DNA from 2 places in the Streptomyces sp. NPDC042371 genome. Region 1 is predicted to be linked to the other one. Evidence: predicted binding sites of a transcription regulator. Region 1 holds the regulator's gene; the other holds the start of a gene.
The links. Region 1 encodes HspR, which represses chaperone genes until heat shock. Its sites were predicted from a motif close to TTGAGNNNNNNNNNCTCAA; they were not measured.
Positions count from the first base shown of each region.

Region 2: a site for HspR is predicted at 1,921-1,939, ahead of dnaK (molecular chaperone DnaK). Genes of this name have one in related genera too.

Region 1 covers NZ_JBWKAP010000008.1:325,751-334,904, reverse strand. Annotated here, with positions in the region: gene AC068B_RS25730 (helix-turn-helix transcriptional regulator) at 1-217, shown strand, start outside; gene AC068B_RS25725 (helix-turn-helix transcriptional regulator) at 319-1,293, shown strand; gene AC068B_RS25720 (hypothetical protein) at 1,259-1,807, opposite strand; gene AC068B_RS25715 (heat shock protein transcriptional repressor HspR) at 1,906-2,361, opposite strand; gene dnaJ (molecular chaperone DnaJ) at 2,366-3,556, opposite strand; gene grpE (nucleotide exchange factor GrpE) at 3,590-4,297, opposite strand; gene dnaK (molecular chaperone DnaK) at 4,297-6,162, opposite strand; gene AC068B_RS25695 ((Fe-S)-binding protein) at 6,521-8,788, shown strand; gene AC068B_RS25690 (ATP-binding protein) at 8,851-9,154, opposite strand, start outside.
Region 2 covers NZ_JBWKAP010000004.1:169,661-178,814, forward strand. Annotated here, with positions in the region: gene AC068B_RS13890 (DUF6345 domain-containing protein) at 1-106, opposite strand, end outside; gene AC068B_RS13895 (SAM-dependent methyltransferase) at 504-1,304, shown strand; gene AC068B_RS13900 (OsmC family peroxiredoxin) at 1,434-1,859, shown strand; gene dnaK (molecular chaperone DnaK) at 2,009-3,913, shown strand; gene narI (respiratory nitrate reductase subunit gamma) at 3,944-4,669, opposite strand; gene narJ (nitrate reductase molybdenum cofactor assembly chaperone) at 4,666-5,244, opposite strand; gene narH (nitrate reductase subunit beta) at 5,241-6,872, opposite strand; gene AC068B_RS13925 (nitrate reductase subunit alpha) at 6,873-9,154, opposite strand, start outside.

The DNA of each region.
Region 1 (9,154 bases):
CCAGCCGACGGACACCGGCATCACCACCCGCCAGCACGCCATCGCGGAACTCCTCGTCGAGGGCCTCACCGACGCCGACATAGCCGACCGCCTCGGCATGAACATCCGCACCGCACGCGTCCACATCGCCAAGCTCGCCGCCACCCTCGGCAGCAACAGCCGCGCCCAGCTCGGCTACCTCATCGGACAGTCCGGAATCCTCGATCAGGGACGCTGACCCCCCGTCCAGAAGCAGTCACTCTCACCTACGGCATCCGGCCCGGTCTCTCTCAGCCTGCATAGAATCGCGACGCTTCAACCAGGCAGGAGGGGGCTCGCATGGCCACGAAGCACTTACCGCACACCGTCGAAGAACTCTGTGAGACAGGGCTGTCCGTCTACGCCCGCGCCCTGCGCGAAGGCCGGATCGACAACAGTGCCGCGGAACCGGCCCCCTGCCTCGTCGACCTGGGCCTTCTTCAGCCAGGACGCGACGACCCGCAGTGGCTGCACCCCACCGCTTCCGCGCTCGCACTGCCCCGTCTACTCCGGTCCATGGAGGCCCGCCACGAGCCGCCGCGCCGCCGTGAGCTGCGGCTCAGCGCCGCTTTCGAGCCGTTCGCCTCTCTCGACCTGCGCATCGGCTCCGGTGCCGACGACGCCCCGTCCATCACCGTCCTGGACGGCATCGCCCGCATCAACTCGGCCATCGACCGCGCCATGAACGAGGCCACCGAGGAGTTCCTCGCCGTCCAGCCCGGCGGCACCCGGCCGCCCGAGACGTTGGCCGAAGTCTTCCCCCGGGACCAGGCGATCCTGACCCGGGGCTGCCGCATGCGGACGCTTTACCAGCACACAACGCGCCATTCTCTGCCGGTGCTCGCCTACTTCGAACAGCTCGACGGCGACACCGAGGCGCGCACCCTCGACGAGGTCACCGAGCGCCTCTTCGTCTTCGACAGGACCGTGGCGTTCATCCCCGCGAGCAAGGACCGCAGCATCGCTCTGGAGCTCCGCCACCCGGCCCTCGTCGAGTACTTCGCGACCACCTTCTGGCGGCTGTGGCGCCTCGCCACGCCCATGTGGCCGCAGGCGGCGCCCCAGCCGTCCGAGAACGGCATCACCACGCGCCAGCACGCCATCGCGGGCCTTCTCGTCGAGGGCCTCACCGACGCGGAGATCGCGGACCGCCTCGGCATGAACGTACGCACCGCACGCGTCCACATCGCCAAGCTCGCCGCCACCCTCGGCAGCGGCAGCCGCGCCCAGCTCGGCTACCTCATCGGTCAGTCGGGGATTCTCGATCGTCCCTGACCGGCCCGGCCGCCGCCGCCCACTCCCGCAGCAACGCCTCCCGCTCCGCCGCCCGGGGCGACCCGCCCTCGTGGCGGCGGCCCCACTCCGACATCGCGGTCAGCGTGGTGAGGAGCGAACCCGCGCCCTCCGTGAAGCGGGCCAGGAGGTCGCGGGAGAGGTCGTACTCCGTCTGGGAGTAGCCGACCGCCGCCGCGGTGTATGCCGTCAGCTCCGTGTCGTCGCCGTCCGCGTCCGCCAGGCGGACCGTCATCGTCGGCGCCTCCTCGCCGCCGCCGAGGCCCACCGAGAGCACCATGTCGACCGCCGCGCCCACGTGCCGCTTCAGGGTCTTCACCGGCACGTCGTCGATCGTCAGCCCGTGCACGTCCTCCCAGGACCACATGCCGGACTGCTTGTCGCCGAGGGCCAGCACGCCTTCCGGGGTCAGCCGCACTCCGGGGGCGAGTCCGGCCGGTTTCGCGCCCACGTACACATCGCCCTCGGCGATCCAGAACAGCCCCACCATGGCCATGAACGGCTCCCCTCACCATGGGCCACTTTGCCCACCCCTATACAGCGATACAGGGCCGGGAGGTTGACACCTCCCGGCCCTGTATCAGGGTACGAAACCTACTGCTCCGTCGACCTCTTCGGCCGCCACACCACCAGCGCACTGGCCTGCTGCACGTCCTGGTAGGGGACGAGGTCGCGGCGGTACGAGGCGTGCACCGCCGCTTCGCGCTGCTGCATGGCAGCCGCGGCGCCCTCCACAGCCGTGGAGAGTTCCGCGACACGGGCCTGCAACGCCGTGACCTGGTTCTCGAGCTCGATGATGCGCTTGATACCGGCGAGGTTGATGCCCTCTTCCTGCGACAACTGCTGCACGGTGCGCAGCAGCTCGATGTCGCGGGCGGAATAGCGTCGGCCGCGGCCCGCGGTGCGGTCAGGGGAGACCAGGCCGAGGCGGTCGTACTGCCGCAGGGTCTGCGGATGGAGACCACTCAGCTGGGCTGCCACCGAGATGACGTACACCGGCGTCTCGTCGGTCAGCTGGTACGGATTACGACGACGGCCGACCCTGTCCATGGGGTCACGCTCCCTTCGCGGCCTGGAACAGTTCTGCCCGCGGATCGTCGCCCGCAGTCGCCTTGCGGTAGGACTCCAGGGCTTCCTTCGCCGACTCCGACAGGGAGGTCGGAACCGACACCTCCACCGTCACGAGCAGATCGCCCCGGGTGCCGTCCTTGCGGACCGCGCCCTTGCCCCGGGCCCGCATGGTACGGCCGTTCGGCGTGCCTGCGGGCAGTTTCAGGGTGACGGGCGGGCCGCCCAGCGTGGGCACCTTCACCTCGCCGCCGAGCGTCGCCTCCGGATACGTCACCGGGACGGTGACCGTGAGGTTGTCGCCCTTGCGGCCGAAGACCGGGTGGGTGTCGACGTGCACGACCACGTACAGGTCACCGGCCGGGCCGCCCTGTTCACCAGGGCTTCCCTTGCCGCGCAGCCTGATCCGCTGGCCGTCGCTGACGCCCGCCGGAATCCGCACCTGCATCGTGCGCGACGACTTGGCGCGGCCCGAGCCCTTGCAGACGTCGCAGGGGTTCTGGGCGATCAGCCCACGCCCCTTGCAGTCCATGCACGGGTCGGTGAGGGAGAACCCTCCGCCGCCGCCCCGCGAGACCTGGCCCGTGCCGACGCAGGTCGGGCACACGCGCGGTGTGCCGTTCTTGTCGCCGGTGCCGGAGCACGCCTTGCAGGGCGCCTGGGAGGACATGCGGAGCGGCACCGTCGCGCCGTCCACCGCCTCCGTGAAGCTCAGCGTGACCTCGGACTCGATGTCCTGGCCGCGCCTGGGCTGGGTACGCGTACCCCCGCCGGGGCCGCCGCCCCGGTTGAACAGGCCCCCGAAGACGTCACCGATGCCGCCCCCGAAGCCGCCGCCGGCCGCTCCACCGCCACCCGGCGCGTTGCCTCCGAAGAGGTCGCCCAGGTCGAAGTTGAACGAACCGCCGCCGCCTCCGGGACCCTGCCGGAATCCGCCGTTGCCGAAGAGAGCACGCGCTTCGTCGTACTCCTTGCGCTTCTTGGGGTCGCCGAGGACGTCGTTCGCCTCGGAGATCTCCTTGAAGCGCTCCTCCGCCTTGGTGTTGCCGGTGTTGGCGTCCGGGTGGTTCTCGCGTGCGAGCTTCCGGTACGCCTTCTTGATCTCGGCTTCGGTGGCGTCCTTGGGGACGCCGAGGACCTTGTAGTAGTCCTTCTCGATGAAGTCCTTGGTGCTCATCCCCGACGTCCCTCCTCACTCATGTCGTGACCGTCAGCCCTCGTCAGGGCCACCGGTCTCCTTCTCGTCCGCAGCCGCGTCCGGAGCGGAGTCGGCGCCCTCCGCGGCACCCTCGCCCTTGACCGTCTGCGCGCCGGGCTGCGGCTCGGCGACGGCCACCCGCGCGGGGCGGATGGTGCGCTCGCCGATGCGATACCCGGGCTGCAGGATCGCGACGCAGGTCGTCTCGGTGACGTCCGGTGCGTAGCTGTGCATCAGGGCTTCGTGGATCGTCGGGTCGAAGGGCTCGCCCTCCTTGCCGAACTGCTGCAGGCCCAGCTTGGCGACGACCGTCTCCATCGACTCGGCGACCGACTTGAAGCCGCCGACCAGCTCGCCGTGCTCGCGGGCGCGGCCGATGTCGTCGAGGGTCGGGAGGAGCTCGGAGAGGAGGTTCGCCGCGGCGATCTCCTTCACCGTCACCTTGTCCCGCTCCACCCGACGGCGGTAGTTCTGGTACTCGGCCTGCAGCCGCTGGAGGTCCGCGGTGCGCTCGTTGAGCGCGGTGCGCACCTGGTCCAGCTGGGCGGTCAGGCCCACATCCTGTGCGGACGTCTTGTTCGCTGCGTCCCCGGCCGGGGCCGCCGGGCCCTCCTCGGTGGAGGGCTCGGCGGCCTGCGGCGCGGCGTCATCAGGGGTGGCGCCGGAGGGGACGTCAGGCTTCTCGGCGTTCTCGCCGAAGCCCGGGGTCTCCTCGGTCATCAGGCGGCGCCGCCCTTCGCGTCACCGGGCTTCTCGTCGTCGACGATCTCGGCGTCGACGACGCCGTCGTCCTCCTTGGGCTGCTCGGCACCCGGGGCAGCGCCCTCGGGACCACCGGCGGCCTGGGCGCCCTGGGCGTCGGCGTACATGGCCTGGCCCAGCTTCTGCGAGACGGCGGCGACCTTCTCGGTGGCGGTGCGGATCTCGGCCGAGTCCTCGCCCTTGAGCTTCTCCTTCAGCTCGCCGACGGCTTCCTCGACCTCGGTCTTCACGTCACCGGGGACCTTGTCCTCGTTGTCCTTGAGGAACTTCTCGGTCTGGTAGACGAGCTGCTCGCCCTGGTTGCGGGACTCGGCGGCCTCGCGGCGGGCGTGGTCCTCGTCCGCGTACTTCTCGGCCTCTTCGCGCATCCGGTTGACCTCGTCCTTCGGCAGCGAGGAGCCACCGGTGACGGTCATCTTCTGCTCCTTGCCCGTGCCGAGGTCCTTCGCGGTCACGTGCATGATGCCGTTGGCGTCGATGTCGAAGGAGACCTCGATCTGCGGGACGCCGCGGGGCGCCGGGGGCAGACCGGTCAGCTCGAACATGCCGAGCTTCTTGTTGTACGCCGCGATCTCGCGCTCGCCCTGGTAGACCTGGATCTGGACGGACGGCTGGTTGTCCTCGGCCGTCGTGAAGATCTCGGAGCGCTTGGTCGGGATCGTGGTGTTCCGCTCGATGAGCTTGGTCATGATCCCTCCCTTGGTCTCGATGCCGAGGGACAGCGGGGTCACGTCGAGGAGCAGGACGTCCTTGACCTCGCCCTTGAGGACACCGGCCTGGAGCGAGGCGCCGATGGCGACGACCTCGTCCGGGTTCACACCCTTGTTGGCGTCCTTGCCGCCGGTGAGCTCCTTGACGAGCTCGGCGACGGCGGGCATGCGGGTGGAGCCACCGACGAGAACGACGTGGTCGATCTCGGAGAGCTGGATGCCCGCGTCCTTGATGACGTTGTTGAACGGGTTCTTGCACCGCTCGAGCAGGTCGGACGTGAGCTGCTGGAACTGGGCGCGCGTGAGCTTCTCGTCCAGGTGCAGCGGGCCCTCGGCGGACGCCGTGATGTACGGCAGGTTGATCGTGGTCTCCGTGGAGGAGGACAGCTCGATCTTGGCCTTCTCGGCCGCCTCGCGCAGGCGCTGGAGCGCCATCTTGTCCTTGCCCAGGTCCACGCCGTGGCCGTTGTTGAACTGCTTGACCAGGTAGTCGACGACGCGCTGGTCCCAGTCGTCACCACCGAGGTGGTTGTCGCCGTTCGTGGCCTTCACCTCGACGACGCCGTCGCCGATCTCCAGGAGGGACACGTCGAAGGTGCCGCCACCGAGGTCGAAGACGAGGATCGTCTGGTCGTCCTTGTCGAGGCCGTACGCCAGGGCGGCGGCGGTGGGCTCGTTGACGATGCGCAGGACGTTCAGACCCGCGATCTCACCGGCCTCCTTGGTGGCCTGGCGCTCGGAGTCGTTGAAGTACGCCGGGACGGTGATGACCGCGTCGGCCACCTTCTCGCCCAGGTACGACTCGGCGTCGCGCTTCAGCTTCTGCAGGATGAACGCCGAGATCTGCTGGGGGTTGAACCCCTTGTCGTCGATGTCCACCTTCCAGTCGGTGCCCATGTGGCGCTTGACCGACCGGATGGTCCTGTCGACGTTCGTGACCGCCTGGCGCTTGGCGACCTCGCCGACGAGCACCTCGCCGTTCTTCGCGAAAGCGACGACGGACGGCGTGGTCCTGGCGCCTTCGGCGTTGGTGATGACGGTGGGCTCGCCGCCTTCGAGAACGCTGACGACGGAGTTAGTCGTGCCCAGGTCGATGCCGACCGCACGTGCCATTTCGGTTCCTCCAGATGTACTTCTTGAGTGGATCTGACTCAAGGATGCATGGTCGCCGCGCTGGCGTCAACAGATGTGAGTCGAGGGGGCTCAACTCTTATCCGGCCCTTACGCGCAAGTAGGAGCCCCTTCCGGGGGTGGCGTCTGCGTCTGCGGGCGCGTCGGGGCTGGTCGCGCAGTTCCCCGCGCCTCTAAAAGCGCATCGCGCCCGGCGCCCCGTACGCGCGAAGGGTTGCCTGAGCGACGCAGATCACCGCCTTGCTGGCTACAGTGCGGCGGAGTAAGTGGATAGTCTCAGACGGACTGCATAAGTTACCGCTTAGTAATAGTTCGCCTCGCAGGCCCGAGGAGCCCCCAAATGCAACTCGCCGCGATCATCGTGTCGCTGGTCCTAATCGCGGTCGGCGTCGCGCTGTTCGGCCGTGCCATCGTGCAGATCTACAAGTTCGTGCGGCTCGGTCAGCCCGTGCCCGCGGGACTGAGGACCGACAACCCCTTCCAGCGCACCGTCACCGTGGCCAAGGAGTTCCTCGGCCACACGCGCATGAACAGGTGGGGCATCGTCGGCTTCGCGCACTGGTTCGTGGCGGTGGGCTTCTTCTCGCTGCTGCTGACGATCGTCAACGCCATCGGCCAGCTCTTCAAAGCCGACTGGATGCTGCCGATCATCGGTGACTGGGCGCCGTACAACATGTTCGTCGAGTTCATCGGCACCATGACCGTGCTCGGCATCCTCACGCTGATCGTCATCCGGCAGCTGAACCGCCCCGACAAGCCGGGCCGCAAGTCCCGCTTCGCGGGCTCCAGGACCGGTCAGGCGTACTTCGTCGAGACCGTCATCCTCATCGTCGGCGTCTGCATCTTCACGCTGCACGCCCTTGAGGGTGCCCAGCACCACGTCGACAGCTACGAGGCGTCGTTCTTCATCTCGTACCCGTTCGTCTCCTGGTTCGGCGGGATGGACCTCTCCACCCTCCAGAACCTCACGTACTTCTTTGCGGGCCTGAAGATCGCGACCTCCTTCATCTGGATGATCGTGGTCGGCCTGAACACCAACATGGGCGTGGCCTGGCACCGTTTCCTGGCCTTCCCGAACATCTGGTTCAAGCGCGAGGCGGACGGCGGCACGGCGCTCGGCGAGCTGCAGCCCATGACGTCCGGCGGCAAGCCGATCGACTGGGAGGACCCGGGCGAGGACGACGTCTTCGGCGTCTCCCAGGTCGAGCAGTTCAGCTGGAAGGGCATCCTCGACTTCTCCACGTGCACCGAGTGTGGCCGCTGCCAGTCGCAGTGCCCCGCCTGGAACACGGGCAAGCCGCTCTCCCCGAAGCTCCTGATCATGTCCCTCCGGGACCACGCGCACGCGAAGGCCCCCTACCTGCTCGCCGGTGGCGGCAAGGACATGGAGGGCAACGAGAAGGCGACCGAGGAGCAGCTGAAGGACGTCCCCGCGGCCGCCCTCGCGGAGGCCGAGCGCCCCCTCATCGGCACGGTCGAAGAGAACGGCGTCATCGACCCCGACGTCCTGTGGTCCTGCACCACCTGCGGCGCCTGTGTCGAGCAGTGCCCGGTCGACATCGAGCACATCGACCACATCGTCGACATGCGCCGCTACCAGGTGATGATCGAGTCGGCCTTCCCCTCCGAGGCGGGCACGATGCTCAAGAACCTGGAGAAGAAGGGCAACCCCTGGGGCCTTGCCAAGAAGCAGCGCCTGGAGTGGACGAAGGAAGTCGACTTCGAGGTGCCGGTCGTCGGCAAGGACATCGAGGACCTCACCGAGGTCGAGTACCTCTACTGGGTCGGCTGTGCGGGTGCCCTCGAAGACCGCGCCAAGAAGACGACGAAGGCGTTCGCCGAGCTCCTCCACATCGCGGGCGTGAAGTTCGCGATCATGGGCGGCGACGAGAAGTGCACCGGTGACTCCGCGCGCCGCCTCGGCAACGAGCCGCTGTTCCAGCAGCTCGGCCAGGAGAACGTCGCCACGCTGAACATGGCGTTCGGCGAGGATGACGAGGACGAGTCGACGAAGAAGCCGAAGACGGCGAAGAAGATCGTCTCGACCTGCCCGCACTGCTTCAACACCATCGCCAACGAGTACCCGCAGCTCGGCGGTGACTACGAAGTCATCCACCACACGCAGCTGCTCCAGCACCTCATCGACGAGGGCAAGCTGATCCCGGTGACGCCCGTCGAGGGCCTCATCACCTACCACGACCCCTGCTACCTGGGCCGCCACAACAAGGTCTACACGCCCCCGCGCGAGATCATGTCCGCCGTCCCCGGCCTGCGCCAGCAGGAGATGCACCGCCACAAGGAGCGCGGCTTCTGCTGCGGCGCGGGTGGTGCGCGCATGTGGATGGAGGAGCGGATCGGCAAGCGGATCAACACGGAGCGGGTCGACGAGGCGCTGTCCCTCAACCCCGACATCGTCTCCACCGCGTGCCCGTTCTGCCTGGTCATGCTGACCGACTCCGTCAACGGCAAGAAGAACGACGGCCAGGCCAAGGAGACCCTCCAGGTCGTGGACGTCGCTCAGCTCCTGCTCGACTCGGTCAAGACGCCGGTCGACCCGGCGGGCGAGACGGAGTCCGCGGACGAGCCGGAGCCCGAGCCGGTGAAGTAGCCCCGGGCGAGCTTTCCGAAGACCCCGTTCCCTCCTCGCGGAGGGGGCGGGGTCTTCGCCGTTCAGGCGGCTGCGACCCCGGTCAACTCGCACCACACGAGCTTGCCCCGGCCCTCCCCCTGCCGCTCCCGTGCGCACCACCCCCACCCGTCGGCACATTCCCGTACGAGCCCGAGCCCTCTGCCCGCCGTCTCGTCCCACCCGGTGGCCCCCCTGGTCGGGGACGGGGGCGTGGGGTCCGTGTCCCACACCCCGATGCGGAGCACCGCCCCCGCCCACTGCATGCGCAGGGCGGCGGGGCCTTTGGTGTGCTGCACGGCGTTGGCGATCAGCTCCGTGGCGACGAGCTCGGCGGCTTCTGCCAGG
Region 2 (9,154 bases), on a different contig from region 1:
TGCTGAAGGCACCCCACCAGCCGAAGGTCGAGTCCCGGTCACCCGCTGCTCCGGGCTTCTCGGGTTCGAGCGGAGACGGACCGTGGTCCGAGTAGTTGATGCGCATGGCCATACCCCCTGAGAGGATCTCCTCGTTCCGTGCGCGAGGGGGCCTCAAAGTGTCACCGCGGACGCCCCTTGCCCAGTTGCCATTCCGGCCATAGGCCCCCTGCCACGCACCTGTTCCCGCACCTCAGAGGCCCCTTTGGCGCGTCGCCCCACACAACGTGTTCGTATCGCCCGACGCGCACCTGCGCACCCCGCTCGAACACCTCCGGCGACGCACCGGACCCCGCCCGGCCCGTTTTCACCCGGAGGCTCCCGGTGTCGGGAACGCGGGAGGTGGGAGAGGGCGCTGAGGGGGCAGGTATGCCGGTGTAGCGTCGGGATTCCTTTGTCAGTAGTCAGTAGTCAGTAGTCAGTAGTCAGTAGTCAGTTGTTCAGTGGTGAAGAGTGGAGCGGCCATGCACGGTGCGGGTGATCGGATCGATACGTCGACGGCACATTCGGCGCGGGTGTACGACTACATCCTCGGCGGCAAGGATCACTACCTCGTCGATGCCGATGCCGGTGATGCCATGTGTCGGCACTGGCCTGCGCTGCCCGTGCACATGCTGGAGAACAGGCGGTTCATGCACCGTGCGGGGCGGTACCTCGCCGAGGAGCAGGGGATCCGTCAGTTCCTCGACATCGGCACCGGCCTGCCCACCGCGCCCAATCTGCACGAGGTGGCGCAGGAGGTGACGCCGGAGTCGCGTGTGGTCTATGTCGACAACGACCCGATCGTGCTGGCCCACGCCCGTGCGCTCCTGCAGAGCTCGCCGGAGGGTGCGACCGCGTACATCGATGCGGACATGCACGATCCGGACGCCATCCTGGACAGCCCTCAGTTCCGTGCGCTCATAGACCTGGACGAGCCGGTCGGGCTGATGATCATCGGGATCCTCCACTTCATCCTGCCGCCGGACGACCGGCGCCTGGTGCAGCGTCTGCTGGAGCCGCTGCCGTCGGGCAGCTTCGTGGCGCTGACGATCGGCACCGGTGATTTCGCGCCAGAAGAGGTGGGCCGGGTGGCCGAAGAGTACGGGCGGCAGGGGATGCCGATGGCGCTGCGCGACCTGGCGACCGCCTCGTCCTTCTTCGAGGGCCTGGAGCTGGTGGAGCCCGGGGTGACCCAGGTGCACAGGTGGCGGCCGGGGCCCGAGCAGGAGGGCGTGGACGACAGCGCCATCGCGATGTACGGGGCGGTGGCCCGCAAGCCTTGAGGGGCACGCGGTTCGACAGTTGCCCTCGGGGCGGCTGTTGCGCCCCGCGCGCCCCGTTTTCGTCCGGAGTGTGATCGGATGGGGCAACAGAACTTCCGATCACGGATCCGCACTGAAGGGAACTGCATCGTGGCAACCACGCGCTCCGCGCACACGGTCTGGGAAGGCTCTCTGGCAGAGGGCTCGGGCACCGTCACCTTCGATTCCTCCGGAATCGGGGAGCAGGCGGTGTCCTGGCCGTCGCGCGCCGAGGAGGCGAACGGCAAGACCAGCCCGGAGGAGCTGATCGCCGCCGCGCACTCCAGCTGCTTCTCCATGGCGCTGTCGCACACCCTCACCGGCAAGGGCAACCCGCCGACCCGGCTCACCGCCTCCGCCGACGTGACCCTGACGCCCGGCACGGGCATCACCGGCATCCACCTCACCGTCGAGGGCGTCGTGCCCGGTATCGACGAGGCCGCCTTCGTCGAGGCGGCCGAGGCCGCCAAGGCGGGCTGCCCGGTGAGCCAGGCCCTGTCCGGCACGGACATCACCCTCTCGGCCAAGCTGGCCTGAACCACCGCCTGTTGACAGTGCCGTCACCCCTGTCGGGGTGGCGGCATTGTCATGTGCGGCATTGACAACAGCCCGCTCAAGTTTTGTGATGGAGAACGGAGTAGACCGGGAAACGGGGGACGTGAGCTCGCGGCGGAAGGGACTGGACCATGGCACGTGCGGTTGGGATCGATCTCGGGACGACGAACTCAGTGGTGGCCGTGTTGGAGGGCGGTGAACCCACCGTCGTCGCCAACTCGGAGGGCGCGCGCACCACACCCTCCGTCGTCGCCTTCGCGAAGAGCGGCGACGTCCTGGTGGGCGAGGTCGCCAAGCGGCAGGCGGTCACCAACGTGGAGCGCACCGCGCGCTCCGTCAAACGCCATATGGGCGACGGGATGTGGCGCTTCCCGGAGAGCGGCTCCGTGGACGGCACCCGCTACACCGCGCAGGAGCTCTCCGCGCGGGTCCTGCAGAAGCTCAAGCGCGACGCCGAGTCCTATCTGGGCGAGGACGTCACCGACGCGGTGGTCACCGTGCCCGCGTACTTCGACGACACCCAGCGCCAGGCCACCAAGGAGGCCGGTGAGATCGCGGGGCTCAACGTCCTGCGCATCGTCAACGAGCCGACGGCGGCGGCCCTGGCGTACGGCCTGGACAAGGGCGACGACCAGACCGTCCTCGTCTTCGACCTCGGCGGCGGCACCTTCGACGTCTCGCTCCTGGAGATGGGCGAGGGCGTCATCGAGGTGAAGGCCACCAACGGCGACACGCAGCTGGGCGGCGACGACTGGGACCAGCGGATCGTCGAGCACCTGGTGCGGCAGTTCAAGAACGGGCACGGCGTGGACCTCGGCAAGGACAAGATGGCGCTCCAGCGCCTGCGCGAGGGCGCCGAGAAGGCGAAGATCGAGCTGTCCGCGTCGAGCGAGACGGACGTCAACCTGCCCTACATCACGGCTTCGGCGGAGGGCCCGCTGCACCTCGCCGAGAAGCTGACGCGCGCCCAGTTCCAGGAGCTGACCGCGGACCTGCTAGACCGCTGCAAGGAGCCCTTCCACCAGGCGGTGAAGGACGCGGGAGTCAAACTCTCCGCCGTGGACCACGTGATCCTCGTGGGCGGCTCCACCCGGATGCCCGCGGTGACGGAGCTGGTCAGGGAGCTCACCGGCAAGGACCCGCACAAGGGTGTCAACCCCGACGAAGTGGTGGCGCTCGGCGCGGCGCTGCAGGCCGGGGTCATCCGCGGCGACGTGAAGGACGTGCTCCTGCTCGACGTGACACCGCTCTCCCTCGGCATCGAGACCAAGGGCGGCATCATGACCAAGCTCATCGAGCGCAACACCACGATTCCCACCCGGCGTTCGGAGACCTTCTCTACCGCCGAGGACAACCAGCCCTCGGTCGGCATCCAGGTCTTCCAGGGCGAGCGGGAGATCGCCGCGTACAACAAGAAGCTCGGCGTCTTCGATCTGACGGGGCTGCCGCCCGCCCCGCGCGGCGTACCCAAGATCGAGGTCACCTTCGACATCGACGCCAACGGGATCATGCACGTCTCGGCGAAGGACGAGGCCACAGGACGCGAGCAGCGCATGACGGTGACCGGCGGCTCCGCGCTGCCCAAGGACGACATCAGCCGCATGGTGCGGGAGGCCGAGGAGCACGCGGAGGAGGACCGCAGGCGACGCGAGGCGGCGGAGACCCGCAACCAGGCCGAGCAACTCGTCTACCAGACGGAGCGGTTCCTCCAGGAGAACGGCGGGGACGGCGAGAACGCCGCGCGGATCCCTGCGGACACGAGGGCCGAAGTGGAGTCGGCCGCGGCCGAGTTGAAGGACGTCCTCAAGAACCGGGCCGACGACACGGCTGCCGTGCGCGCCGCCGCGGAGAAGCTGTCCGCGGTGAGCCAGAAGATGGGCCAGGCGATGTACGCGAACTCCGGCGGGGGCGCCTCGGACGGCCAACAGCCCCAGGAGAGCGCCGCCGAGGAGGGAGTGGTGGACGCGGAGATCGTGGACGAGGACGACAAGCGCGCCGGAGAGAAGGGCGAAGGCGACAAGGGCGGTACCCGGTAGGCGAGATGGGAGCGGGTGGGCTCACGAACCTCACGAACCCGTCCGCTCCCAGCCCCGCCGGTCCGGCCGCGCACCCACGCGCTTCGGGTCCCGGCTGCGGTAGACCACGTACGGCCGGAACAGGTACTGCACCGGCGCGCTGAACATGTGGATCAGCCGGGTGAAGGGCAGCAGCGCGAAGAGCAGCAGGCCGATCACCGCGTGGATCTGGAAGGTGAGCGGGACACCCACCATCCGGTCCACGTCCGGCTGGAGCGTGAACAGGCTGCGGGCCCAAGGGGCGATGGACTCGCGGTAGTTGTAGCCCTCCTCCAGACCGGAGTTGGTGAGCTTGGCCCACATGCCCATCACGATCGCCCCGAGCAGCACGACGTACATCACCTTGTCGTTGACGGTGGTCGCCCGGAACACCGGCGCGTTGGTGCGGCGGCGGTAGAGCAGCATCAGGATGCCGAGCACCGCGAGCGCGCCCGCCGCCGTGCCGCCCCACAGCGACAGCTTGTGGTACGCGCTCTCGGTGAGGCCGACCTTGTCCGTCCACGACTCCGGGACGAACAGGCCCATCAGATGGCCGACGAGCACGAAGAGGATGCCGTAGTGGAACATCGGCGACGCGATGTTGAGGAGCTTGGACTCGTAGACCTGCGAGGAGCGGGTCGTCCAGCCGAACTTGTCGTAGCGGTAGCGCCAGATGATGCCCGCGACGAGCAGGACGAACGCGAGGTAGGGGAGCACGCCCCACAGCAGTGTCTTCATGAGGAGCGCTCCCCGATGAGTGCGAAGGGCTGGAGTCCGACGTCCTCGCGCGGCGGCCCGGACCGGGCGAGGGCCTGCGCCTCCGCGCGATCCTTGGGCGAGGGGCCCGGCAGCGTCGCGCACACCGCCTCCATGACCGCCGCGTATGGTGTGCCGAAGTCGGCCAGCGCGATCCGCAGCAGCTCCAGGCCGCTGCGGTGCTCCTTCAGAAGCACCGGGCCCGCCTGGGCGGAGAACTCCAGGACCGCGGGCAGGAAGTCGGGGAGTTCCTCGCCGGTGAACTCCAGGCCGTGCTCCCGGTAGGTCTCCTTGAAGCGGACCAGGGCCATGCCGCGGCGCCGCGTGTCCCCGTCCCGCCACCAGCTCAGATACAGGCTGTGGCGGTTCTTGAAGTCGAAGACCCGGACGTAGTGCGCGGCGAGCTCGCGCGGGTCGGTCGTTTCCACGTGGGTGAGGAAACCGTCGAGACCGGCGGGGGCGGCCGCCCGCAGCAGCGGCAGCCGCTCGTGGAACTCGTCGTCCGGATAGGCCAGGCAGAGCGCCGCCGCCTGGTACAGCACCGCGTGCCGCGTCACTTGTCGTCCTCCTTCACCGCGTGGGCCTTGTCGACCGCGCTCGGCTCCTCGTCGGCGGTCTGCCGGGCCCGCAGCGCGTGGAAGTTCTCGATGGTGACCAGCGGCAGCTGTTTGCGGCCGGAGTCCTGCCCGAAGGGGCCGTCGTCGCCCATCCCCGGGCCGCCCTCGTAGTCGAGGCTGCACGAGTCGGGGAGCGCCGACTCCTCCAGGCGCTGGGCGTCGGCGACGGCGGCGGTCGGGATGACGTACCGGTCCTCGTACTTCGCGATGGCGAGCAGCCGGTACATCTCCTCGATCTCCTGCCCCGACATGCCCACCGAGTCGGCGGTCGAACTGCCGGGCGTGTCACCGAGGTTGATGGCCCGCATGTGGGCCCGCATCGCCGCCAGCTTCTCCAGCGAGGACCGCACGGGACCGACGTCCCCAGCGGTGAAGATCTCCGCGAGGTATTCGAGGGGGATGCGCAGCGTGTCGATGGCGCCGAAGAGGTTGTCGAGGTCCTCGCCGTCGTGGCCGGTCTCCGTCAGCGCGTCCACCACGGGGGAGAGCGGCGGGATGTACCAGACCATCGGCATGGTGCGGTACTCCGGGTGCAGCGGAAGCGCCACCTTGTACTTGCTGATCAGCGCGTGCACGGGGGAGCGGCGTGCCGCCTCGATCCAGTCGTACGAGATCCCGTCCCGCTCGGCGGCGCGCCGCACCTCCGGGTCCTCGGGGTCGAGGAAGACGCCCAACTGCGCCTCGTACAGCTTGTGTTCGTCGGGCTCGGAGGCCGCGGCCGTCACCTTGTCGGCGTCGTACAGGATCACGCCGAGGTAGCGCAGGCGCCCCACGCACGTCTCCGAGCAGACGGTGGGCAGGCCCACCTCGACGCGCGGGTAGCACATCGTGCACTTCTCGGCCTTGCCGGTGCGGTGGTTGAAGTACACCTTCTTGTACGGGCAGCCCGTCACGCACTTGCGCCAGCCCCGGCACTGGTCCTGGTCGACGAGGACGATGCCGTCCTCCGACCGCTTGTACATCGCGCCGGACGGGCAGGACGCCACGCACGCCGGGTTGAGGCAGTGCTCGCAGATCCGCGGAAGATAGAACATGAAGGTCTGCTCGAAGGCGAACTTGACCTTGTCCGCGGCCTGTTGCCGGGTCTTGGCGACCATCGGGTCGAGATCGCCGTGCTCCGTGGCGCCGCCCAGGTTGTCGTCCCAGTTCGACGACCACTCGATCTTCATGGGCTTGCCGCTGATCAGCGAGCGGGGCTCGGCGACCGGGTAGTCGTCGCCGAGCGGGGCGTCGGTGAGGTTCTTGTACTCGTACGTCCAGGGCTCGTAGTAGTCCTTGATCTCCGGCAGCTTGGGGTTGGAGAAGATCTCCAGGAGCGACTTGATGCGGCCGCCGTTCTTCAGCTTCAGGGCGCCCCGCTTGTTCAGCTCCCAGCCGCCGCGCCACTTCTCCTGGTCCTCGTAACGACGCGGATAGCCCTGCCCGGGGCGGGTCTCCACGTTGTTGAACCAGACGTACTCCATGCCGTCGCGGTTGGTCCACGCCTGCTTGCAGGTGACCGAGCAGGTGTGGCATCCGATGCACTTGTCGAGGTTCATCACCATCGCGATCTGAGCCATGACGCGCATCTAGTACTCCACCTTCTGCGAGCGGCGACGGATGACCGTGACCTCGTCGCGCTGGTTGCCCGTCGGGCCGAGGTAGTTGAACGCCCACGACAACTGCGCGTAGCCGCCGATGAGATGGGACGGCTTGAGGATGAGGCGGGTCAGCGAGTTGTGGATGCCGCCGCGCTTGCCGGTGGTCTCCGTCTTGGGGACGTTCACCGTGCGTTCCTGGGCGTGGTGCATGAAGACCGTCCCGGCCGGCATCCGGTGCGAGACGATCGCCCGCGCCACGACCACGCCGTTCCGGTTGACCGCCTCGATCCAGTCGTTGTCCCTCACGCCGATCGCGTCCGCGTCCTGCGGCGCCATCCAGACGCACTGGCCGCCGCGCGAGAGGGACAGCATGAAGAGGTTGTCCTGGTACTCGGAGTGGATCGACCACTTGTTGTGCGGCGTGAGGTAGCGGACCGTCACCTCGCGCTCGCCGTCGGGGCCCAGCCGTGGTTCTCCGAAGAGGCGGTTCATGTCCAGCGGCGGCCGGTAGACGGGCATCGCCTCGCCCAGCTCGTGCATCCAGTCGTGGTCGATGAAGAAGTGCTGGCGCCCGGTGAGCGTGTGCCACGGCTTGAGGTGCTCGGTGTTGAGCGTGAACGCCGTGTACCTGCGCCCGCCGGACTCGCTGCCGCTCCACTCCGGCGAGGTGATCACCGGGACGGGCGCGGCCTGCGTGTCGGCGTACGTGATGCGCTTGCCCTCGTGCTCGGCGGCCAGGTGCGCCATCTCCTGGCCTGTGCGCGCCTCCAGGGTGTGGAAGCCCTGGGTGGCCAGGCGGCCGTTCGTCGTGCCGGACAGCGCGAGGATGGTGTTGGCGGCCTTCACCGCCGTGTCCAGGGCGGGGCGCCCGTCCGCGGGCCCGCCGCGCACGACGCCGTTGCGCTCGCGCAGCTCGTCGACCTCCTGGTCGGGGTGGAGGGCGATGCCCTTCGCGGGCAGTCCCAGCTGTTCCACGAGCGGGCCGAGCGCGGCGAACTTCGCGCCGATCGCGGTGTAGTCGCGCTCCACGACCGTCAGGTTCGGCATCGTCCTGCCCGGTACCGCCTCGCACTCGCCCTTGCGCCAGTCGAGGACGACGCCGCCGGGCTGCGCGATCTCGCCGGGGGTGTCGTGCTGGAGCGCGGTGGCGACGACGTCTTTGCGCACGCCGAGGTGGTCCACGGCCAGCTCGCTGAGCCGGTCGGCGATGGCGCGGAAGGTGTCGAAGTCGGTGCGGGCCTGCCAGGGCGGGTCGACGGCCGGGGTGAAGGAGTGCACGTAGGGGTGCATGTCGGTGGTCGACAGGTCGTGCTTCTCGTACCAGGTGGCGGCGGGCAGCACCACGTCCGACAGCAGCGTCGACGACGTCTGCCGGAAGTCGAGGGAGACGAGCAGGTCGAGCTTGCCCTCGGGGGCCTCGTCGCGCCAGGTGACGGTGGACGGCCGCTCGTCAGGGGCCGCCTCCTCCGCCCGCAGCGACGAGTGCGTGCCGAGCAGGTGCTTGGTGAAGTACTCGGCGCCCTTCGCGGACGAGCCGAGGAGGTTGGCGCGCCACAGGGTGAGGACGCGCGGCCAGTTCTCCGGTGCGTCGGGGTCCTCGCAGGCGAACTTGAGGGTGCCCGCCTTGAGTTCGTCGACGACGTTGGCCACCGGGTCGCCCGCCGCCTCCCCCAGGGCGAGGGAGCTGCGGTCGAAGGTCGGATACGAAGGCATCCAGCCGGTACGGGCCGACAGCGCAAGACAGTCCGCGCCCGTCATTCCCGCGAAGCGGCCCTCGCCCAGCGGTGAGGAGAGCACGTCCGCCGCGAACTTGTCGTAGCGCCACTGGTCGGTGTTGAGGAACCAGTAGGCGGCCCCGATCATCTGCCGCGGCGGCCTGCTCCAGTCGTTGGCGCTCGCGAGCGTCGCCCAGCCGGTGACGGGGCGGCACTTCTCCTGGCCGACGTAGTGCGCCCAGCCGCCGCCGTTGCGGCCCTGGCAGCCGGTGAGCTGGAGCAGGGCGAGGAAGGAGCGGTAGATGGTCTCGGAGTGGAACCAGTGATTGGTCCCCGCCCCCATGAGGATCATGCAGCGGCCCTGCGACTTCTCGGCCGTCCGCGCGAACTCCCGGGCGATCTTCACGCACTTCGCGGCGGGGACGGAGGTGTGGGCCTCCTGCCAGGCCGGGGTGCCGGGCGCGTCCGCGTCGTCGTACGAGCTTGGCCACGCCCCCGGCAGTCCCTCGCGCCCGACGCCGTACTGCGCGAGCAGCAGATCGAAGACCGTCGTGA